Regions from separate parts of the Sphingomonas sp. Leaf28 genome, predicted to be linked through region 3. Evidence: riboswitches for the same ligand, from Rfam matches in the RefSeq annotation. Region 3 holds a riboswitch; each other region holds the start of a gene.
What was found. A riboswitch is a leader RNA that binds a small molecule or an ion and turns the genes downstream of it on or off. The one in region 3 is predicted to bind cobalamin.

Region 1 (8,006 bases), on a different contig from region 3:
CACGGCTCGAGGACGTCGTGGCGCTCGACCGGTTCGAGGCCGAGCTCGAGGATCGCTTCGGCACGATCCCCGATTCGGCGCGACAGCTGCTGTTGCTCGCACGGATCCGGTTGCGTGCCTGTGCCGCGGGAATCCGGCGGATCGACGCCGGCCCTGCGGCGATCGCGTTCACGCCGCACGATCGCCGCGCCGAGGCGCCGCTTGACGAGCTGGTCGAGAAGAACGGCCGCTGGATCTTGAAGTGCGCGGTCGCCGATCCGGTCGAGCGCGCCGCACAGATCGAGGCGCTGCTCGACGCGCTGGCCGGGTGATCCGGCCCGTCTATTCCGCGGCAGCGGCCAGCGGTGTCGAGAGCGCCTCGTCCGCCAGCGCGGCGAGGATCGCCTGGACCAGGTCGACGACCCGCGCGAACCCCGCGCCGGGCGCGTGGAGCTTGCGATCGAGATAGACGGTGCGATCGAGTTCGAGCTGGATCGCGTGGATACCGCTGTCGGGGCGGGCATGGCGTTCGAGGATATGCCCGCCCGCATAGGGCGTGTTGCGCGCCACCGAAAAGCCGTGCTCGGTACAGGCGCGCTCGGCGCGATCGACGAACCGCGGCGCGGCGGCATGGCCGAACCGGTCGCCGAGCACGATCCGCGTACCGCCCGGCCCGAGCGGCGGCATCGAATGCAGGTCGAGCAGCACCGCGACGCCGAATCGCGCCTGCGCGGCCTGCAACGCCGCCGCGACCGCCGCGTGATAGGGGCGGTGGTCGGCGACGATCCGCGCGGTGACTTCGGCATCGGTGAATCGCCGCGCCCACAGGTCGCCCGCCCCCGATACGCGGCGCGGCACCAGCCCCAGGCCGCTGCGCAGCTTGGCGGATTGCTGGACCGGCGCGACCCCGCGCGCGCCCTCGTCGATCAGCGGATCGCGCTCGTCTTCCGCGCGGTTGAGATCGATCCAGGCGCGCGCACGCCGCTGGATGATCGTCGCCTGGTCCGTCCGCGCGCTGCGTGCCACCGCATCGACCAGCCGATCCTCGAGCGGCAGCAACGCCGCCAGCGGCACGCGCAACGCGGTTTTTAGCGAAAGCGGATAGTCGCGCCCGGCATGCGGCACCGATATCACCACCGGGCTGGTCGGCGGCGCGGCGTCCCGTTGGTCGGCAGGCGGCAGACGATCGAAGGGGGACAGCGGCATGGCGACCACGCTAAACCGGCCGACCGGGACGGGCAATGGACCTGGAAATGTTAACCAATTTGCGGCTAGGACCGCGCGTCAAAGCACGCGTGCAAACAGGACTTTAGATCGATGTTGCGAATTCTGCTGGCCGAGGATGATCAGGTCATGCGCGAGTATCTGACGCGGGCGCTTGAACGCTCGGGCTATGCCGTCACCGCGGTCGATCGGGGGACGGCGGCGATTCCGCTGCTCGAGACGCAGACGTTCGACCTGTTGCTCACCGATATCGTGATGCCCGAGATGGACGGGATCGAACTCGCGCAGAAGGCGGGCGAGATGTGCCGCGATCTGCGCGTCATGTTCATCACCGGCTTTGCGGCGGTCACGCTGAAGGCCGGGCGCGCGATGCCGCAAGCCCGTGTCCTGTCGAAACCCTTCCATCTGCGCGACCTCGTCGCCGAGGTGGATCGGCTGTTCGAGATGGATAATGCAACCGGCATGCATTGAACGCTTGCACCCCGCGATAACCGCGGCTAGTGGAGCGCTCCGGCGGGCGTGTAGCTCAGTGGTAGAGCACTGTGTTGACATCGCAGGGGTCGCAAGTTCAATCCTTGCCACGCCCACCATAGAAAGCCCCGCTAGCCATTTGGTTAGCGGGGCTTTTTGCTGTCCGGGGCTTTGGGGCTTCCGGTATCGTGAAAAGCTGGCATGGCGCGGCGATGATCCGCTTCTCGCTCTCCGCTGCCGCCCTTCTGTCTTCCAGCGCTGCCGTCGCCCAGTCCGCCGAACAGCCCGCAGCCTCTGCCCCTGAAAACGCCGTCGCGCGCGAGATCGTCGTGACCGGGCGGGGGCTGGCCGACGCGCGCGGCGATCGTGCCTATGCTGTCGTCACGATCGATCGCGCGCGGATCCAGGCCAATGCGAGCAACCGGCTGGAGAGCGTGCTCGCCGACGTTGCCGGCTTGCAGCAGTTCCGCCGGTCCGACTCGCGCAGCGCCAACCCGACCAGCCAGGGCATTTCGCTCCGCGGCATCGGCGGCAATGCGTCGAGCCGAGCGCTGCTGATCTTCGACGGCGTGCCGCAGGCGGATCCGTTCGGCGGCTGGGTGGCGTTTCCGGCCTATGCGACGGGGCGGCTCGGGCGCATCCGGGTCACGCGGGGCGGTGGCAGCGGCTATCAGGGGCCGGGCGCGCTGGCCGGGACGGTCGAACTCGAAAGCGCGACGCCCGAGCAGTTGGCGCCGGTCCAGGCCAGCATCGCCTATGGCAGCCGCGATTCGGTCGACGCGCAGGGCTCGGCGGCCTTAGTGCGCGGATCGGGGTTCGCGACCGTGTCGGGGGCCTATGCGCGCGGCGACGGGTTCACGCCGACCGTCGCGCAGAGCCGCGGGATCGTCGATCGCCCGGCGCCGTACGAGCAGGCCTCGGGCGCGCTCCGGACCGTCGTCGGGATCGGCGCGACGACCGAGGTGCAGATGAATGCGAGCGCGTTCACCGATCGCCGCGATCGCGGGAGCGACTTCACCGCGAACACCAGCGAGGGCGCCGATGCGAGCGTCCGGCTGATCGGGCGCGGGCGCTGGGGCTATTCCGCGCTGGCGTATCTGCAGACGCGCGCCTTTGCGAGCAGCTTCAACAGCATCAATGCCGTGCGCACCACCGCGATCCAGTCGCTGAACCAGTATAACACGCCCGCCACCGGGCTCGGCGGGCGGATCGAGATCCTGCCGCCGCTGGGCGAAAGCATCACGCTACGGCTGGGCGCGGATATCCGCGACGTCAGCGGCAAGACGCAGGAGCTCTATACCTTCGTGAACGCGGCACCGACGCGACGGCGCGAGGCCGGTGGCGGCACGACGACGACGGGCGCGTTCGCCGATGCCAGCCTGGTGGCGGGCGACGTCACGCTCAGCCTCGGCGGGCGGATCGACTGGTGGTCGATCGATGGCGGCTATCTGTCCGAACGGCCGCTGGCGGGCGGTGCGGCGCTGACCAACCTGCGCTATGCGGACCGCGATGGCCATGAGACGACCGGCCGGGCGGGCGTGGCGTATCAGCCGGTGGAGTCGATCACGCTGCGCGCCGCCGGCTATCGCGGCTGGCGGTTGCCGACGCTCAACGAGCTGTACCGCCCGTTCCGTGTCGGCAACGACGCGACCGCGGCGAACGCGCTGCTGTCGCCCGAGCGGCTGACGGGGATCGAGGCTGGCGTCACGCTGACGCCCGCGCCGGGGGTGACGATCGCCGCGACCTATTTCTACAACCGGCTCAAGGATGCGATCGCCAACGTCACGACGACCAGCCCGCCGCAGATCCTGCCGGGGGTGACGACCTACCGGGTCCGCCAGAATCTCGATGCGATCCGCGCGCACGGGTTCGAACTCGACGCGGCGTATCGCCCCGATGCGGGGCCGTTCGGCGTGCAGGCATCGTGGTCGCACACCAATTCGACGGTCGAGGGGTCCGGGCTCACCGCTGCGCTCGATGGCCTTCGCCCGGCGCAGACGCCGCGCGACCAGGTGTCGGGGACGGTCGACTGGCGGCGCGATGCCGCCGCGCTGTCGCTGACCGTGCGGCGGATCGGCCGGCAATATGACGACGACCAGAACAGCCGCGTGTTGGATCCGGCGACGACGCTCGATGGCTATGCCGCGCTGCCGATCACGCGCGCGCTGGTCGCCGAGCTGCGCGGCGAGAACCTGTTCGATGCGCGTGTCGAGGCGGGGATCAGCGGCGCGAATATCGTCGAGCGCGCCACGCCGCGGACGATCTGGGTCGGGTTGCGCTACGGCCTGCGCTGAGGGGGCAGGGTCGCATCCGCGCTTGCGTTGACCCGTGCCGGACCCGCGACTAATGCAAACCCTGTGAAGGGTTCCCGGCGACGGGATCAAAAGGGAAGCCGGTGCGCGGGCAGGGTCGTCAGGATCCCCATCCGCAAGACCGGCGCTGTCCCCGCAACTGTGACCGGATAGCGGCCACCCCGATTGCGCCACTGGGTCTCGGCCTGGGAAGGCGGGGTGGCAGCGACGACCCGGAAGCCAGGAGACCTGCCCGTCACGGTCGATCCACTGCGCGGGCGGGTGCTCCGGTGCGGACGAGTGCCCTATCGAAGGGGTGTCCTCGAGCGAGAGACGTCTGCCGGTCCGCGAATGGTCGTGGGCGGCTCTGCCAGGACGTGCCCCATGACGAAGTTCCTCCTCCTCCTGAGCGCCGCCGCGATCGCGGCATCGGCCGATGCCCAGACGCTCCCGGCCGCCGACGCGTCGGACGTCGTCGTGACCGCGACCCGAGTCGCGCAACCCGCCAGCGAGATCGGGCAGGCGGTGACCGTGATCGATCGCGCCGAGATCGAGCGGCGGCAGACGGTCGTGGTGTCCGATCTGCTCGCGACCACGCCCGGGGTCACCGTCACGCGTAACGGCACGCTAGGGGCGCTGACCGGCGTGCGGATCCGCGGTGCCGAATCCGACCAGACGTTGGTCGTGATCGACGGCGTGCGAGTCAACGATCCGGCCTCGACCGGCGGCGGCTTCGATTTTGGCAACCTGCTGGCGAGTTCGGTCGAGCGGATCGAGGTGCTGCGCGGCCCCAACTCGGTACCCTGGGGCAGCCAGGCGATCGGCGGCGTCGTCAACATCATCACCGCCGCCCCCGCCGAGGGGCTGCAGGCGCGCGCCAACGCCGAATATGGCTATGCCGACAGCATGTTCGCGAGCGCGGGCATCTCCGGCGCGACGGGGCCGGTGTCGGGCTCGCTCACCGGCGGGTATCTGCGCACCGACGGCATCTCGTCGGCGGCCAGCGGTACCGAGCGCGACGGCTATCGCCAATACGGCGCGACCGGCCGGCTGGGCGTCGAGTTCGCACCCGGGATCGGCCTCGATCTGCGTGGCTATTTCGCGGACAGCCGGGCCGAACTCGATGGCTTTCCCGCGCCGGACTATGTGCTTGCCGACACCGCGGACTATGGCAAGACGCAGGAGCTCTATGGCTATGCCGGGCTGCACGCGAACTTCGCCGACGGGCGGTTCAACAACCGAGTCGCGTTCACGATCGCCGACATCAACCGCGACACGTACGAACCGGCCTTTGGTGCAGAGCCGTCGTTCCTCGGCCGCGGCCGCAGCGAGCGCTACGAATATCAGGGCGACTTCCGCCCGCTCGACCAGGTTCGCGTCGTCGCCGGCGTCGAGCGCGAGAATAGCCGCTTCAACGACGGCTTCACCTATGCCGACACCGGCATCACCAGCGTCTACGGCCAGCTGATCGTCAAGCCGCTCGACATCCTCACGCTCACCGGCGGCGTCCGCAACGACGACCACGAGGATTTCGGCAACCACACGACGTTCGGCGCGAACGCGGCGCTGGCGCTGCGCACCGGGACCACCGTCCGCGCGAGCTATGGCGAGGGCTTCAAGGCGCCGACATTGTACCAGCTCTTCTCCGACTACGGGAACCGCGGCCTCGATCCGGAGACCGCCCGCAATTTCGACATCGGCGTCGAGCAGGCGTTCCTCGCCGACCGGGCGCGCGTCGGCGTGACCTATTTCAACCGCCGCACGCGCAACCAGATCGACTTCCGCGATTGCAGCCCGACAGAGCAGACGACCGCCGGTTCGATCTGCGTCGACCGCCCGTTCGGCGTCTATGACAATGTCGCGCGCGCGGAGGCGGACGGGGTCGAGGTTTCGCTCGCGCTGCGTCCGGTCGATCCGCTGACGCTGACCGCGAACTACAGCTATATCCACACGGAGAACCGCTCGATCGGTGCCAATTTCGGCAACACCCTCGCGCGGCGTCCCGAACAGACCGCGAGCGTCAACGCGGATTACCGGTTCGCGGTCGGGCTCTCGATCGGCGGCACGGTGTCGCTGGTCGGCGACAGCTTCGACGATGCCGCCAACATGACTCGCCTCGATGGCTATGCGCTCGCCAGCATCCGCGCGGAGGTGCCGATCACCGAGCAGGTCGCGCTCTACGGCCGCGTCGATAACCTCACCGACGCGCGCTACCAGACGGTGGCGGGCTATGGGAATTATGGCCGCGCAGCCTATGGCGGCGTCCGGCTGCGCCTGAAGTGAGGTCTGTGGGGATACTTCTCGCGCTGCTACTCGGCGCGTGTGCGCAACCGCCGACCGGGGGCGGGGGGATCGTCTCGACCAACCCTTGCGTGGATTCGGTGCTGATCCGGATCCTGCCGCCCGCGCGGATCGCCGCGATCAGCCATTATTCGCAGGCGCCGACGGCGACCTCGATCCCGCTCGACGTCGCGCGCCGCTTCCACGCGACCGCGGGGACCGCCGAGGAGGTGATCGCGCTGCACCCCGATCTGGTCATCGCCAGCACCTATACGCCGCCCGCGACGCAGGCGGCCTATGCGCGCGCCGGGCTGAAGACGCTGCTGCTCGGCATCCCCGATTCGATCGCGGAGAGCCAGGCGCAGGTCACGCAGATCGCCGACGCCGTCGGTGCGCCCGCAGGCGGCGCGCGGATCAACGCCGAGATCGATCGCGCGGTCGTGCGCTGGAGCCGCAAGGATGGACCCGCACCAGCCGCGTTGCTTTATATCAGCGGCGATCTGGCGACGGGGGGCAGCACGCTGTTGAACGAGATGATGACCCGCGTCGGCTTCCGCAACGCCGCCGCCACTTATGGCCTGACGCATACCGGCACGCTGTCCGCCGAGACGATCGTCACGCAGCCGCCCGCGGTCGTGATCGCCCCCGAACGCGTCAGTCGCGGCACGCTGCTGCGGCACCGGCTGCTGCCGACCACGCCGCAGGCCGTCTTCCCACGCGTCCTGATCAACTGCGGCGGCCCGACGCTGCCGCCCGCGCTCGAACGGCTCGCGGCGATCCGGGCGAGCGTGTCGTGAGCCGGCCGCTCAAGCTTGCGGCGCTGCTGCTGCTGGTGGTCGTCCTGTTCGGCCTGTCGCTCGGCTGCGGCAAGGTCTGGGTGCCGCTCGGCGCGTGGTTCTCGAGCGATCCGCGCTGGTGGATCATCCTCGAACTCCGCCTGCCGCGCGCGGTGCTCGGGCTTGCGCTCGGCGCGACGCTGGGGCTGTCGGGCGCGGTCCTGCAGGGCTATCTGCGCAACCCGCTCGCCGATCCCGCGGTGGTCGGCGTGTCGTCGGTCGCAGCGCTCGGCGCGGTCGCCGCGATCATTTTCGGGATCGGCTCGGGCTTCGCGATCTTCGTCGCCGCGATGCTCGGCGCGGGCGGCGCGGTCGCCATGCTCGCCGCGCTGACCTGGCGGTCGCCGAGCGCGATCACCTTCATCCTCGCGGGCACCGTGCTCGCCAGCCTGGCCGGCGCGCTGACCGCGTTCCTGATCTCGATCGCGCCGAACCCCTATGCGGTCGCCGAAGTGATCGACTGGATCATGGGCGCGCTGACCGATCGCGGCTGGGACGACCTGGCGCTCGCCTTGCCGCCGATGCTGGTCGGCGCGGTGCTCCTCCTGCTCACCGGGCGCGCGCTCGATGCGCTCTCGCTCGGCGAAGCGGCGGCACGGTCGCTCGGGATACGGATGGGCCGGGTCCGCTGGCAGGTGGTGCTCGGTACCGGCTTGGTGGTCGGCGCAGGCGTCGCGGTCACCGGCGTGATCGGGTTCGTCGGCCTGGTCGTCCCGCATCTGCTCCGGCCGATCTTCGGCCACCGCCCGAGCGACGTGCTGCTGCCCTCCGCGCTTGGCGGCGCGGCGCTCGTTCTCGCTGCCGACAGCCTCGTCCGCCTCGCACCCGGCGCGGGCGAAGTGCGGCTCGGCGTCGCGATGGCGCTGATCGGCGCGCCGTTCTTCCTCGGGGTGCTGATCAGGGAACGAGGCCGCGCATGGATCTG
Region 2 (8,006 bases), on a different contig from region 3:
TGAACGCCGTCTGAGCGACGACCTTGTGGCGGGGGCCGCATCGACGACGCGCGTCGGCCGCTCATGGCGTCCGGTCTTCACGCGTCCCGGCCGCGTGCGGCAGGTCCCCGTCCTCGTCGGACGCCGGGGAGTTCTGCATGACGACGATGACGATCGATGAGCCCGCCAAGAAAACGCCCGGCGGGCCGGCACGGATGGCGACGCGCAAACGCATCGGCTGGATGTTCGCAAGCCTGGTCGCGGCCAATATCGCCGCCTGGGGCTGGGCCTTCTCACTGTTCCACGCGCAGCCGCTGATGCTCGGCACCGCGTTGCTCGCCTGGGGGCTGGGCCTGCGCCACGCAGTCGATGCGGATCATATCGCCGCGATCGACAATGTGACGCGCAAGCTGATGCAGGACGGCCAGCGCCCGATCGCGGTCGGCTTCTGGTTCGCGATCGGCCATTCGGGGATCGTGCTGATCGCCGCGGTCGCCATCGCGCTCACCGCCAGCGCGCTCGCGCAGTTCGAGGCGTTCAAACAGGTTGGCGGCGTGATCGCCACCGTCATCTCGGCAGTGTTCCTGTTCACGATCGCCGCGATGAACCTCGTCATCCTGCGCTCGGTCTGGCGGACGTTCGGCCATGTCCGCAGCGGCGGCGTCTATGTCGAGGAAGACCTTGATCTGCTGCTCGGCAACCGCGGGCTGCTCGCGCGTCTGTTCCGGCCGATGTTCCGGCTCGTCACGCGCAGCTGGCACATGGCGCCGCTCGGATTCCTGTTCGGGCTCGGCTTCGATACCGCAACCGAGGTCGCGATCCTCGGCCTGTCCGCGAGCCAGGCCGCGGACGGTCTGTCGATCGGCACCATCCTCGTCCTCCCGATCCTGTTCGCGACGGGCATGGCGCTGGTCGATACGGCGGACGGTGTCGTGATGCTCGGCGCGTATGAATGGGCGTTCGTGAAGCCGATCCGCAAGCTCTACTACAACATCACCATCACGCTGATCTCGGCAATCGTCGCGATCGCGATCGGCGGGATCGAGACGCTGGCGCTGCTGGGCGCCAAGCTCGGCCTGTCGGGGGGCGTCTGGGATCTGGCGGCCGCGCTGGGCGAGAATTTCAACGGCCTCGGCTTTGCGATCATCGGCCTGTTCGTGCTGTGCTGGGTGCTGAGCTTTGCGATCTATCGCTGGAAACGCTTCGACGAGATCGAGGTCGTGCACGGATGATACCCCTTCGTCATCCCGGGCTCGACCCGGGACCCAGAGCCAAACGCCGAGTCATGCGTGGCTCTGGATCCTGACTTTCGTCAGGATGACGGGCGCGAGCGAGTTGGCAGTCCCGTGATATTCCTCTAACCCCACGCCCGAGGCTCGGTTTTACCGAACTTCAACAGATCGCGCCGGTGCCCTTCGGGGCTTGAATGGGAATGCGGTGCGGGAGGATGTCCTTCCAATGCCGCGGCTGTCCCTGCAACTGTAAGCGGTGAGCGAGACGCACAGGCCCTTCGCGAGGGGGGCAGCCACTGGGTCGAAGACCTGGGAAGGCGTGTGTCGAGCTTTGACCCGTGAGCCAGGAGACCTGCCAGCGTAACGGTCGCTCTTGCCTTGATCCAGGGGATGGTCGCGGCACGGTACTCCGTCTGAGCGACGAACGCGTGCGGCCGAAAGGTCGTGCGTGCCTGCGTATGCTCGAAGGAGAACAAGAATGTCGGACCGCTCGCCCACCCTGGCAAAAGTCCCCGTCACCATCGTCACCGGCTTTCTTGGCGCGGGCAAGACGACGCTCATCAGCCACCTGATCCGCAACGCGGGCGGCCGCCGGCTGGCGGTCGTGGTGAACGAATTCGGCACGCTGGGCATCGATGGCGACATCCTCAAGGGTTGCGCGATCCCCGATTGCCCCGCGGAGAACGTCGTCGAACTGGCCAATGGCTGCATCTGCTGCACCGTCGCCGACGATTTCATCCCGACCGTCGAGACTTTGCTCGCGCTCGACCCGCGCCCCGATCACATCCTGATCGAGACGTCGGGTCTCGCGCTCCCCAAGCCGCTGCTGAAGGCGTTCGACTGGCCCGCGATCCGCTCGCGCATCACCGTCGACGGCGTCATCGCGCTCGCCGATGCGGAGGCGGTCGCCGCCGGCCGGTTCGCGCCCGACGTCGCCGCGCTCGATGCGCAGCGCGCCGCCGATCCGAGCGTCGATCACGAGACGCCGCTCTCGGAAGTGTTCGAGGACCAACTCGCCTGCGCCGATCTCGTCCTGCTCACCAAGGTCGATCTTGCCGGTCCCGAGGGCGTCGCCAAGGCGCGCGCGGTCATCGCCGCCGAGTCCGCCCGCCCGCTTCCGGTGATCGACCTGACCGACGGCATCATCGACCCGCGCGTGATCCTGGGCCTGAACGCCGCCGCCGAGGACGATATCGCCAGCCGCCCGTCGCATCACGACGGCGAGGACGATCACGAGCATGACGATTTCGACAGCGTCGTCGTCGCGCTCGGCGAGATCGCCGATCCGGCCGAGCTTGCCGCCAAAATCGAGGCGCTCGCCCGCAGCGCCGACATCCTGCGCGTAAAGGGCTATGCCGCGGTCACCGGCAAGCCGATGCGCATGCTCGTCCAGGCGGTCGGCGCACGAGTCCGCACGCAATATGACCGCCCCTGGCGCGCCGACGAACCCCGCCGCACGCAGCTGGTGGTCATCGCCGAGCATGATCGCATCGACGAGGCCCGCATCAAGGCCGCGCTGGACGCCTGAGGCGCCACGATGCACGTCGTCTTCCGCGAGACCCACGGGCTGGAGGAAAACGCGGTCCCGCAGGATCTCGCGCAATCCCCCGCGGACCTCGTCGTCCTGTCCTTTTCCGACGGCGACCTCGGCGCGTTCGCCGCGGGCTGGCGGCGTGCGGATGCCGCCGGGCGGCGCCTGCCGTCACTGCGCCTCGCGAACCTGGCGGTGCTCCAGCACCCGCTGTCGGTCGACACCTATGTCGAGCAGACGCTGGCGGGCGCGAAGGGGATCCTGATCCGGCTAATCGGCGGGCGGTCCTATTGGAGCTACGGCCTGCAACAGGTCGAACATCTCGCGCGGGAAAAGGGCATCGCGTTGGCGGTCCTCGCCGCAGACGGTCGGATCGATACGCGGCTCGATGCCGCCTCGACGATCCCGGTCTCGACGCTGCGCCAGCTCGCGACGCTGTGCGATACCGGCGGGGCGGTCGCGGCGCACGCGGCGCTGGCGCAGTTCGCGCTCGCCGCGGGCTGCTATGCCGGCCCGGTCGCCGGGGTCCGCGCGATCGCCGACGTGGGGGGATGGCAGCCGCAGGACGGCGTGACCTGCCCCGCCGCGTTCGCGCTGACGGCGAAGCGGCCACGCGTGCTGATCGTCTTCTACCGCTCGTATCTCACCGCGGCCGATCTCCACCCGATCGAAGCGCTCCACGGCGAATTGACCGGGCGCGGCTTCGACGTCATCGGGCTGTTCGCGCCCTCGCTGAAAGCGCCGGACGCAGCCGGCTGGCTGGCGCGCTGGGTGGGCGTGCTGGCGCCGGCTGCGATCGTCAACGCCACCGCCTTCTCCGCGCGCGGGGCGACCGACGCCACGCCGCTCGACGGTGCCGGAGTCCCGGTGTTCCAGATCGCGCTGTCGACCTCCGACCGCGCAGCCTGGGCGGGCGCAACGCGCGGCCTGTCGCCTGCCGACCTCGCCATGCACGTCGTCCTGCCCGAAGTGGACGGCCGCCTGTTTGCCGGCGTCGCCAGCTTCAAGGAAGCCGCAGCCCGGGACGGCGATCTAGAATATACCCGCCGCGAACACCGCGCCGACCCGGACCGCATCGCCGCCATCGCCGCGCGCATCGCAGCGTGGATCAGCCTCGCCAGCAAGCCCGTTGCCGATCACCGCATCGCGATCGTCCTGTCGACCTACCCCGGCAAGGCGTACCAGATGGCGCACGCCGTCGGGCTCGACGCGCTGGCGTCGACGCAGGCGATCCTCGCCAATCTCACCGCCGCCGGCTATGCGATCACGCCCGACGACCGCGACCTTGCGACGGCGCGGATATACTGGCCGCTCGCCGCGTATCGGACCGCGCTCGCAAAGCTACCCGCGGGTCTCCGCCAGGAGCTTCACGACGTCTGGGGCGAGCCTGGTGAAGACTTCGGCTTCACCGCGATCGACCAGGGCGGCGCGCTGATCGCGCTGCAACCCGAACGCGGCCGCAGCGAAGACCGCGCGGACGAGTATCACGATCTGTCCCGCTGTCCGTCGCACACCTATGTCGCCTTCTACCTCTGGCTGCACGCCCGCGGGATCGATGCGCTGGTCCATGTCGGCGCGCACGGCACGCTCGAATGGCTGCCCGGCAAGTCGGTCGCGCTGTCCGACGGGTGCTGGCCCGAGGCGCTGACCGCGGCGATGCCCGTCATCTACCCGTTCATCGTCAACGATCCCGGCGAAGCCGCGCAGGCCAAACGCCGCATCGGCGCGGTCACGCTCGGCCATGTCCCGCCGCCGCTCGAACGAACGCGCACCGGCGCCGGGCTTGGCCGCCTCGAAGCGCTGCTCGACGAATTCTCCAATGCCGACGGCCTTGATCCCGCGCGGCGTGATCGGTTGCAGCGCGACATTCGCGACGAAGCGACCGCCACCGGCCTCGCGGCGACGCTGGGGCTCGACGACGCGCAGTCGCCCGCGGACGCGATCACGCGCATCGACACGTTCGTGTGCGACGTGAAGGAGAGCCAATATGGCGACGGTCTCCACATCTATGGCCGTGGCGAGCACGGGGCGGCGGAACGCGTGGGATTGCTGTCGGCGCTCCAGGGGAAACGCGTCGCCTCGGGCCCGTCCGGCTCGCCGTGGCGCGGTCGATCCGACGTCCTCCCGACCGGCCGCAACCTGTACACCACCGATCCACGCGCCGTCCCGTCGCGCGCCGCGCATCGCCAGGGCGTGACGCTCGCCGACGAACTCGTCCGCCGCCATCTGCAGGACCATGGCGACTATCCCCGCACGCTCGTTATCGACCTCTGGGCGTCGGCGACGATGCGCACCGCGGGCGAGGAGTTCGCGATGGCACTCCATCTGCTCGGTGCGGAACCCGTCTGGGACATGCAGTCCGACCGCGTGACGGGCGTCGAGATCCTCCCGCTTCCCACGTTCGACCGGCCCCGCATCGACGTCACGCTGCGCATATCCGGGCTGTTCCGCGACGCCTTCCCGACGCTGTGCACGATGTTCGGCCAGGCGGTGCGCGCGCTCGGCGTGCGCGACGAACCCGCGGACTGGAACCCGTTCGTCGGCAGACCGTCGACGCCGCGCGTCTATGGTCCCGAACCGGGCCGCTACGGCCTGAGCATGGGCGACGCCGCGGAGACCTATACGCCCGACGCGCGCCTCGATGCCGGCAAGGCGTGGCTGTCGGCCTCCGCCCACGCGTTCGACGACGGCAACGACACCTTCGACCCTATCGGCATCCGCGACCGCGTCGCCGCCGCCGACGCCTTCGTCCACGTGCAGGACCTGCCCGAGACCGACCTGCTCCTCGCGGCAGACTATGCCGCGCACGAAGCGGGCTTCGCCGCCGCGCAAGCGATCGCGGGTGGAAACGCCACGCTCTACCATCTCGACGCGCGCGACCCGAGCCAGGCCAGGGCCCGCCCGCTGAAGGAAGAGATCGCCCGCGTCGTCCACGCCCGCGCGCATCCCGGCTGGGTGGATGGCATGATGCGCCACGGCTTTCGCGGCGGTGCGGAGATCGCCGCGACGCTCGACCATCTCGGCGCGTTCGCGCATCTTGCAGGCGTAGTCCGCCCCGAACTGATCGACCTCTATCACGATGCGACGCTCGGCCGGGACGACGTTCTGGCGTTCCTCGCCCAGGCCAACTCCGAAGCGCTCGCGGCGATGCAGGCGCGCTTCGCCGCGCTCCACGCCGCCGGTCTCTGGCCGACGCGCCGCAACTCGATCCTCGCGCAGCTCGACCTGCCGGCATGAGCGGGTTCGTCGTCAAGGGCTGGTGCCCCGATGCGTGGCGCCCGATGATGGCCGGCGACGGCCTGCTCGTCCGCATCCGCCCGCCGCTGGGCCGCCTGACCCGGGCGCAGACCATCGGCCTGTGCGCCGCTGCAGTTCGCCACGGCAGCGGCCAGATCGACGTCACCAGCCGCGCCAACCTCCAGATCCGGGGCGTTTCCGACGACGAGTGGCGCCCGTTGATCGACGCCATGCTCGAACTCGGCCTGATCGACCCCGATACGGCGCGTGAGGCCCGCGCCAACATCCTCGTCGCTCCCGATTGGCGCGAAGGCGACGACACGCACCGCATCGCTTCCGAATTGCACGCCCGACTGCACGAGCTGCCGGACCTTCCCGGCAAGGTCGGCTTCGCGATCGACGCGGGCGTCACGCCAATGCTCGCGGACGCATCCGCGGACTTCCGGATCGAACGCGCCGCGAGCGGCCACCTGATCCTCCGCGCCGACGGCCGGGATCACGGCAGGCCGCTGTCGCCCGGCACCGAAGTCGACCGACTGATCGCGCTCGCCCGCTGGTTCGTCGACAGTGGCGGCACCGCCAGCGGGCGCATGGCGCGTCATCACGCACCGCTGCCGGATTGGGCCGCCGCGACGATCGCCCCCGCCGGGTCCGCACCCCGGCTCGAACCCGGCCCGCACGCGCTCGGGCTGCCCTTCGGTCGCATCGAAGCGTCGGCGCTCACCCGCCTGCTCGAGGTCGAGCCCGCGATCCGCGCGATCCGCCTGACGCCTTGGCATATCGCGGTCCTGGAAACGGAGTCGCCGCTCGCGGCTACACCCGATCCCGCCGCCTTCATCACCACGCCGTCCACGGCGCTGCTCCGCACCGACGCCTGCGTCGGCGCCCCCGCCTGCCCGCAAGCCACGGTCGAGACCCGCACCCTCGCCCGCCGCCTCGCGCCGCACGTCGTCGGACGCCTCCACGTCTCCGGATGCGCCAAGGGGTGTGCGCGCGCTGGCCCGGCGGACGTCACGCTGACAGGTTGCGACGGCCGCTACGACCTCGCGTTCGATGCGCGCGCCGGTGCACCCCCTTCCCGCGCGGGACTCGATACCGCGCAGATCCTCGCCCAGTTCGGAGCCGCCTGAATGCCGTACGCCTATGAAACCGACGGCGGGGCGATCTATCGCCAGTCGTTCGCGATGATCCGCGCAGAAGCCGATCTCGCCCGGTTTTCACCCGAGGAAGAGCCGGTCGCCGTCCGCATGATCCACGCTGCCGGGCTGGTCGGCCTCGCGCAGCATATCCGCTTCTCGCCGAGCTTCGCGGTCGATGCGCGCCGCGCGCTCCATGCGGGTGCCCCGATCCTCTGCGATGCACGCATGGTCACCGAAGGCATCACGCGCGCCAGATTGCCCGCTGACAACCGCATCGTCTGCACGTTGCACGCCCCCGAGACGCCCGATCTCGCACGCGCGATGGGCAACACGCGATCGGCCGCCGCGCTCGAATTCTGGCGCCCGCATCTGGCCGGCGCGGTCGTCGCGATCGGCAACGCGCCGACCGCGCTGTTCCACCTGCTCAACATGCTTGAGGACCCGGATTGCCCGCGCCCTGCTGCGATCATCGGCTGCCCGGTCGGCTTTGTCGGCGCGGTCGAATCGAAGGCGGCGCTCTGGACCGACCAGCCCGTCCCCTGCGTCGTCGTCGAGGGCCGGATGGGCGGCAGCGCGATCACCGTGGCGGCGATCAACGCGCTGGCGAGCGGCACCGAATGACCGCGGTGCGACCGGGTGGCATGATCCACGGCGTCGGGCTGGGGCCGGGCGCGCAGGACCTGATGAGCGTCCGTTCGGATCGCCTCGTCCGGACTGCGCGCCACGTCGCCTATTTCCGCAAGGCCGGGCGTCCTGGGCAGGCGCGCAAGATCGTCGAAGGCATGCTCCGCGCGGATGTGGTCGAATTCCCGATGGAATATCCGGTGACCACCGAGATTCCCGTATCGGACCCGCGCTACAACGACTGCCTGTCGGCCTTCTACAGCC
Region 3 (8,006 bases):
AAATGCATGGTGATGAGCGGCGAGCGCAAATAGCAAAGATGATACTATCTACGCGTCTGAATCGTAATGTGCTATTTCCTAGTAATATGTTTAATGACCACGCATGGATAATTTTGCTTACCCTATTTGTTGCCCACGCAGAAAATAGAATATTATCCAAGTCTGAGGTAATCCATAAGTTAGGCGCTAATGTAGAAACGTGTACGCGTTGGATAAAATACCTAATTCAAAGCCGACAAGTTTTTGATATAGAAAAAGGAAAAGACTTAGTTTTATCAGATGAAACGATATCTCGCCTAAGAAGCGTATTTGACGACGTTATCACCGAAATATATGGTTTTAGTAAGTGACCTATAATGATTTGTTAGTAACAGGTATATCATTAGATATTAATATACGATTCTTATCGATCTCGGATAGGGTAATAGATCAGAACTAAGCGGGAAGGTCATCGACGGTTGGCAGTCGAGCGATCTCCACCTCACATTGGGTTGAGTCAGGAGGTCCACCGGTTGGGCCCCCGACACGGACCAGCTTTGGCGCACAGCTTATTTAGCGTGTTTTGGCGCATGAAACCGGTGGAACAGCTAAATCTCATATTTCTCTAGTGAGGTGGTGTTCGAAGTGGTCGTACCATTGGTCGGCGAGGCCAGACAATCTCAAAGATGAAGCGACCTCTTGGAACGTATGTGGCGTTTGGCGGACAGCCCTGGCCAGTCGTTGGGGATGTTCGGCGATCCTCACGATCGAACGGTAAACAACCCCGGCTATTCCCAAAATTCGATCGATTCCGAGAACGCCCTCACCGTCTCACTGGCGGTTCCCTTTTGGGAATGGCCAAAATGACCAAACCGCCCAATCGCCCAATCGCCGACGCAAAGATGGGTAATTTGCATCCGCGAAAGCGGACATTGGTTCAGCACGACTTTTGCTCCGAACCTATAAAATCGGGTTCTAGCAAAGGTTGGGGTGGGCAAATGACAAGTTCTGTTATTACAAGGCCAACGTTCTAGGCTTTGCCGGTATGTGACATGCCAATAGTAGACGGTTTGGGCTAAACGGGTGGATATGTCCGGTATCCATTATGATGGTGGACGTGTGAGATCAGCTCTTTCGTCAACCGGTGAAATCCTTTGGGGGCTCCGCTATGATGATCCTGTTGCCATCCTGATCAGCAATCTCGGCTATAGCGCCGAAACTACCCCAGCTGATCGGGCCGATATCGAGACCCAGATCGGTAAGTCTGTCCTTTTCCGCGCCCATATTGGGCGTCACGATCGTAACTACGGACCGTCCAGCCTTCTCGAAATCGCAGATTAATTGAATACCCGCCGTGCCAATATTCCGCCACTGCGTCAGGGTAGGCATAGGATGGTCGTCAGCGGGTCGGGCAAGCAGAGTCGTATACCAATCTTCGGCGCGAGCCATGTCAGTTACACATGCCACCGCATACAAGCCTTGGATGTTCATCGCCATGCTCCGATCAGCCTCATTGATAAGCTAGCTCAACGTGGTCGTCCTCCACAATATCGCAGCGCAAGCTCTCCACAATCTTGGGGTGTTGCCAGCCACCTCTCACCGAACAGTTCGCCCAATTTCAGACGTTTTTTGATCGTCTACCTCGGCGGCAGACCAAGCGAAATGCGATTAAACATGAGCTACCAGACGGACCGTCAGGTCAGATGCGCCCAGTGGAACCGAAGCCCTACGGTATTCGCTTACGGTAAATCGTTGGTTGTCGGCGACTGAGAGACTTGGTGCTCCCGCGTAATTTCGGGAGTTCTAATGCCAATTTACTATTTCGAGATTGCCGATGCTAATCCGGCTATTCCCTGTGTCGGAGAGAATTTACCGTCGCTTGCTGCAGCCCGTTGCTTCGCACTAAAATATGCAGGTCTACTTATACGTGATCAGGGCGAGGTGTTCTGGGGCGGAGAAGAGTGGGTCATGACGGTATCGGACGTAAACCACCTAACGATGTTCACGATAATGATTTGCTCCACGGCCGCGCCCGCCACCTTGAACCTCAAGATGCTGATCTGAGAAAGCCATAGGCGGCTATCCCTCGCCCCTTCCCGAATGCAGGCGGTCTGCTTTCCTCTCCGTTCCAGACATTCCCGAAATTGGATCGATTCCGAGAACGCCCTCACCGTCTCACTGGCGGTTCCCTTTTGGGAAGGTTTGGGGGGCTGAAGGCCCGGTACTATCCGATACAACCGAACGGCTTCGCTCGACCATTTTCATCAACCGAAACCATCGTGGATAGAGCCGTGGCCGCATGTCGTCGTTCCCCGGATATTAAATCCTCGGCGCTAAGATCAACACTGATGCGCACGGAACTGCGCCCGGTCATCCGTACTTCGGCGGTTAGCTCGACCATCTCGCCCTTCTGGATAGGGGAACGGAAGTCGATCCGGTCAGATGCTGCCATAACCATTACCGCCCGGGCTTGGCGGGTTGAGGCAATGAATGCCGCCTTGCCCATCATGCGAAGTGCATCACCACCATAGAGGGTGCCGTAATGGTTGGTCTGGTTCGGGAAAATCATTTCGACCATTCGCAACGGCTGCACCGCATCATGCGGAACCATCTCACCCATCGGTGGCAGAGGGTCTTCGCTTCCGACTGCGACGAGCGTGAAACGGCCTCGCGTACACAGCCGTCGTTCGCCCGATACCGGTGCCTCCGCGATCAGTTCGACCTCGACGTCGAGCGACTTACGTCCAACCCGCACGACGCAACCTGTCACCTCGACCATATCGCCGATCCGGGCAGGCGCCGCGAAATCGATCTTTTCCGAAGAGGCGGTGACGAAGGCCGCGCGACCGTGGCGTGAGGCCGCCAGGAAGGCGACCTTGTCCATATGCGCCAGAGCCACACCACCGAACAGCGTGCCGTGGTGATTGGCGTCACCGGGGAAGACCATGTCGATCAGCTGAATAGGGGTGCTGTGGTGTTCCTGTGGCATCCTGGTCCTCAATCATTCGCGAGGGCATCCAGACGCCAGCGACCAACGGGAGAGGTACACCTCTTCCTACAGCACGCAGCGGCCAGACCGGGCACCCCGCCGGTGGTCGTTATGGCGTCGAAGGCAGGTATCCTGGCTCGCGGGTCATCGTCGAAATCCCGGCCTTCCCAGCGCGGAAGCGCCAGTGGCACACGAGGGAATTTCTACTCGCCGCTTACAGTTGCGGGGGCAGCATCGGAATCGAACCGATTTCCCGTCTTAGCCTTCGGCCAATCGGCGAAGGAACCTTGACCTCACTGAGGTCGCAGGAAACGGCCCTTTACGTCAAGGCCAAGTGGCTTCGCGGACTGAGAACGGCATGGTGGGCGTAGCCGTACCACCGTCCGCCATGCTTCCACTCATGCCGCCTCATCAACATATAAAGATATCTTTATATGTTTGTTGACAATGATCGCTCGCTCGTGTCGAACGGCCACGTCGAGGTTCCCCATTCCAGGCATGGCGATGGGGCTAAGACGGGAAGCCGGTGGTGTCCTTCGGGTCAGATTCCGGCGCTGCCCCCGCAACTGTAAGCGGCGAGTGGCGGCTCCATTTCGTGTCACTGGGTTCTCGCAAGGAGCCTGGGAAGGCCGGAGCCACTGCGTTGACCCGTAAGCCAGGATACCTGCCTTCGACGCCATAACGTTCCTCGGACGGGGGTTCCTCCGGTGGATCGCGCTTGATGCGACGGTCCGTGGCTTGCCGCCATCCGGGCCTGTTCACGCCTTGCGCGCTTTCGCCTGACCTCCCGCCCGCATAGCCAGGGTGAGTCATGACGAATAGCGGGTTCATATTCTCGATCAGCAGTATCCCGTTCGACGAGGATTATCGTCCGGCCGACAACACGCGCATCACCACCAATTTTGCCAATCTCGCGCGCGGAGACAGCCGACAGGAGAATCTGCGCAACACGCTGGTGATGATCGACCATCGGTTCAACGCGCTGATGCACTGGGATAATCCCAGGGGTGATCGCTACACGCTTGAGCTGAAGATCGTCTCGGCCGCGCTCACGCTCGGGGATGGTGCCGACGACGAAGCCTTCCCGCTGATCGAGATTCTGCACACGACCGTGACCGACCGGATCAGCGGAGAGCGATCCGACGGCATGATCGGCAACAACTTCTCGTCCTATGTACGTGACTACGATTTCAGCGTCGTCCTGCCTGACCACCTGAAGGCTGGGGGTGGCGGTGCGCCAGAGGGGTTCGGCGATCTGCACGGCAACTTGTTCAAGCACTTCCTTGGCTCGAGCGCCTACCGTGACAATTTCCGCAAGCCCCCGGTTATCTGCCTCAGCGTGTCGAGCAAGGAGGTGTATCACCGGACCGCCAACGTGCATCCGATCCTCGGCGTCGAGTACCGGAACGACAAGTTTTCCTCGACCGATCAGTATTTCGCCAAGATGGGTATGAAGGTGCGCTACTTCATGCCGCCACACAGCGTCGCGCCGTTCGCCGTCTATCACACCGGCGATCTTGTCAGCGACTACACCAACCTTGAACTTGCCAGCACCATCGCAACGATGGAGACGTTCCAGAAAATCTATCGTCCTGAAATCTACAATGCGAACTCGGTCGCGGCGGAGCATTATCAGCCGAGCCTGAAGTATCAGGACTATTCGCTGACTCGCATCGTCTACGATCGCGAGGAACGTGGTTGCCTCGCTGTCGAGCAGGGCAAATTCGCCGAAGAGCATTTCATCAAGCCGCACAGTGCCGCGCTTCGGCGCTGGTCCGCGACCTGCGGCCTCTGATCCCCACGACACGAAGGTATTTGCATCATGACGACATTGTTGCCGACGACGACCGCGGGTAGCCTGCCCAAGCCTTCCTGGCTCGCCCAGCCCGAGACCTTGTGGTCGCCCTGGAAGCTGGAGGGCGACGAGCTGGTCGCTGGCAAGCAGGACGCGCTCCGCCTCGCGGTCAAGGACCAACGGCAGGCGGGTATCGACATCCTCGGTGACGGCGAGCAGACCCGCCAGCACTTCGTCACGACCTTCATCGAGCATCTCGACGGTGTCGATTTCGAGAAGCGCGAGACGGTGCGCATCCGCAACCGCTACGACGCCAGCGTGCCGACGGTCGTCGGCGCCGTATCGCGCCCGAAATCGGTCTTCGTCGACGACGCCCGTTTCCTGCGCGCGCAGACCGATCAGCCGATCAAGTGGACGCTGCCGGGGCCGATGACGATGATCGATACCCTCTACGACGCGCATTACCGGAGCCGCGAGAAGCTGGCATGGGAGTTCGCCCGCATCCTCAACGAGGAAGCCCGCGAGCTGCAGGCGGTCGGCGTCGACATCATCCAGTTCGACGAACCCGCCTTCAACGTGTTTTTCAACGAGGCGAACGACTGGGGCATCGCTGCCCTGGAGCGCGCGGCCGAAGGGATGACGGCTGAGACCGCCGTCCACATCTGCTATGGCTATGGCATCAAGGCTAACACCGACTGGAAGAAGACGCTCGGCTCCGAATGGCGCCAGTACGAGGAAACCTTCCCCAACCTGCAAAGGTCGAAGATCGATATCATCTCGCTCGAATGCCAGAACTCGCGCGTGCCGATGGACCTGATCGAGCTCGTCCGCGGCAAGAAGGTGATGGTCGGCGCGATAGACGTCGCGACCGACACGATCGAGACGCCGGAGCAGGTTGCCGAAACATTGCGCAATGCGCTGCGCTTCGTCGATGCCGACAAGCTCTTGCCCGCCACCAACTGCGGGATGGCGCCGCTGTCGCGCGACGTCGCTCGGGGCAAGCTCCAGGCGCTGAGTGCCGGCGCGGAAATTGTGCGGCGAGAGATACTCGGCTGATCACGGCGGTGTTGCATCGCCAGCGCGGAACGGGTCCCAGGCTGGCGATGCCCTCGGCCAGGTCAGAAATTGACCCTGGTACCCAGACGCAAGGTTCGTGGTTCGACCACACGACTCAACCGGCCATCCGTTGGCCCTGAAGCGTCAAACGAGGGAATATAGGATTCGTAAAAATAGGCGATGTCCTTGTCACGGCTGTCGAGAATGTTGAGCACCTCGCCATACACCTCGAACCGGCCGATTTTGCGGGCCGCCCGGACGTTGACGACGGTGCTTCCTGAATCCCGGACGCTATTGTCTTCGATCAGCGGATAAGGCCCGAGGTGACGGACGCGAACGCTTGCCTCCCACGGATCGAGCACCAGCGCGATCCCGGCGGATGCGGCGTTCTCGAAGGCGTTCGGAATGCGATCACCATTGTCGTACCGCGACCGGCTCGCGGTGTAATTGCCGTCGATCGCAAGCCACGGCCTGGGCCGCCAGAACGCCACCAGTTCATAGCCACGACGCTCGCTGGCACCGGTCGGTTCGACCGCGTTGGAATCTCCGACGAAGCGCAGTTCGCTGTCGACGTCGAGCCACCAATAGGTCGCGGTCAGCGTAATGCCGGGTAACTGCCACCGGGCGCCGACTTCACGGCCGTTGCCGCGGACCAGCACAGGCACCGGCGTTTCGACGTTTACCGCGCCGCGGACGTCGTTGGAGTGGAACCCACGTCCCCAGTTGCCGTAGAACTCCAGCCGATCGGTCGGCGAGTACGCGATCGATGCCTTGGGCGATAGGATCGTGTCGTCGCCGCTGCCTTCCCCGGCCAACACCGCCGCCTGATCCCGCGCGCGAACGACGTAGTGATAATAGTCCCCGCGGACCCCACCGATCAGGCGGAGGCCCTTAACCGGCGTCCATGTCGCTTCGCCATACAAAGCTGCCGACGCTTCCTCGACATGGTAGCGGCCGAGCGATGACAGGAACGATCGCGCGCTGGTGCGGTACACACCGACGCTACCGATATGGTCGTAGCGCTCTTCGGTACCGAGCGAGACGGCGAGGGTCGGCGCGAGCGTCCAGCGCTTTTCGCCCCGTGCACCGACGATCCAGCGTTTGTCGAACTGGCGGATTTGCGCGCTGGTCCCGTCCGGATCGGTGTAGGTCGGGTTCGAATACATCGACCAGTCGTAGAACTGACCATACACATTGGCGTGCCAGTCCGGCTGGCGGACCGCGATATTGCCGACCAACCGTGTGGTCTCGCCGCGTGCAGTCGGATCGGGTGAGCAGAAGACGTCCTTGCAGAGCGCGGTACCGATTATGCGCTCCGGAATTTGTTCGGTCGGACGCCAGGTCGCGCGGTAGGCGTTGAGCGACGCTTCGATCTGGCCTGCACCGGCTGGAGCAGTATATTTCGCGAAGCCAGAGGCATGGCGCAGATGCTCAGGCTCCTCCCAAGGGCCGTCATAGACCTTGGTCTGCGCGACGAGCGTCAGTTTGCCGGTGCCGATCCCGTCGATCGTGCCACCCGCGGCGATCCGGCCATAGCCATAAGAGCCGCCCTCGACCGACAGGAACGGCCGGGCGAGGCCATCGATCGTGGTCATGTACGCAGCCCCCGCCAGCGCGAAGTCGCCGCCATCGGCACGGTATGGCCCTTTGCGAAAATCCTCGCGCGCGACGATCTCCGGGATCAGTCCGTTGAGATCGAGATAGCCCTGGCCGTGACCGTGCGTGCGCAGGTTCATCTGCACCCCGTCGATATAGGTCGTGAAGTCCGAGCCGTGATCGAGATTGAAGCCACGCAGGAAATACTGGTTGGCCTTGCCGCTGCCCGAATGCTGCGCAGCGACCATCCCGGGAATCGCTTCCAGCAGTTCGGCGACGCGCAGCAGCGGGCGAACCAGAAGGTCGGCCCCGGCGACGGTGCCCTCACTCGCTGCATGCGCAACACCGATCTTCGCTTCGCCGCGGCCGAACACGACGATGTCGTTTGGTGCCTGTGACGGCACAGCCTCGGTGTCTTGCCCCTGAGCCCATGCGGGTGTGGTGCTACATGCCGAAGCGATAGCTATGCATTCGAGCCATTTTGTTCGTAATCTCAGATTCTTCATGTCCGTCCCCCGTGCGCCAAGCGACTTTGGACGGGGGCGTCCGCTGTGAACGGTCGGCGCGCGTCGGCAGGCGGACGCAAGCGCC

Region 1: linked by a shared signal. The riboswitch ahead of ASE79_RS04115 (TonB-dependent receptor plug domain-containing protein) and the one ahead of ASE79_RS15505 (acyl-CoA thioesterase) in region 3 are both predicted to bind cobalamin.
Region 2: linked by a shared signal. The riboswitch ahead of cobW (cobalamin biosynthesis protein CobW) and the one ahead of ASE79_RS15505 (acyl-CoA thioesterase) in region 3 are both predicted to bind cobalamin.

Annotation. Positions count from the first base shown of each region.
Region 1 is NZ_LMKX01000001.1:878,910-886,915, reverse strand. It holds gene ASE79_RS04140 (helicase-related protein) at 1-311, shown strand, start outside; gene ASE79_RS04135 (N-formylglutamate amidohydrolase) at 322-1,185, opposite strand; gene cpdR (cell cycle two-component system response regulator CpdR) at 1,297-1,674, shown strand; tRNA gene ASE79_RS04125 (tRNA-Val) at 1,719-1,793, shown strand; gene ASE79_RS04120 (TonB-dependent receptor) at 1,887-3,968, shown strand; cobalamin riboswitch at 4,020-4,237, shown strand; gene ASE79_RS04115 (TonB-dependent receptor plug domain-containing protein) at 4,350-6,248, shown strand; gene ASE79_RS04110 (ABC transporter substrate-binding protein) at 6,254-7,042, shown strand; gene ASE79_RS04105 (FecCD family ABC transporter permease) at 7,039-8,006, shown strand, end outside; gene ASE79_RS04100 (ABC transporter ATP-binding protein) at 7,998-8,006, shown strand, end outside.
Region 2 is NZ_LMKX01000007.1:739,581-747,586, forward strand. It holds gene ASE79_RS09755 (HoxN/HupN/NixA family nickel/cobalt transporter) at 222-1,211, shown strand; cobalamin riboswitch at 1,369-1,586, shown strand; gene cobW (cobalamin biosynthesis protein CobW) at 1,690-2,739, shown strand; gene cobN (cobaltochelatase subunit CobN) at 2,749-5,979, shown strand; gene ASE79_RS09770 (cobalamin biosynthesis protein CobG) at 5,976-7,109, shown strand; gene ASE79_RS09775 (precorrin-8X methylmutase) at 7,110-7,739, shown strand; gene cobI (precorrin-2 C(20)-methyltransferase) at 7,736-8,006, shown strand, end outside.
Region 3 is NZ_LMKX01000010.1:3,174-11,179, forward strand. It holds gene ASE79_RS15500 (VOC family protein) at 1,117-1,476, opposite strand; gene ASE79_RS21065 (DUF6894 family protein) at 1,786-2,043, shown strand; gene ASE79_RS15505 (acyl-CoA thioesterase) at 2,204-2,968, opposite strand; cobalamin riboswitch at 3,073-3,273, opposite strand; cobalamin riboswitch at 3,432-3,655, shown strand; gene ASE79_RS15510 (putative oxygenase MesX) at 3,780-4,763, shown strand; gene ASE79_RS15515 (methionine synthase) at 4,791-5,819, shown strand; gene ASE79_RS15520 (TonB-dependent receptor) at 5,882-7,921, opposite strand.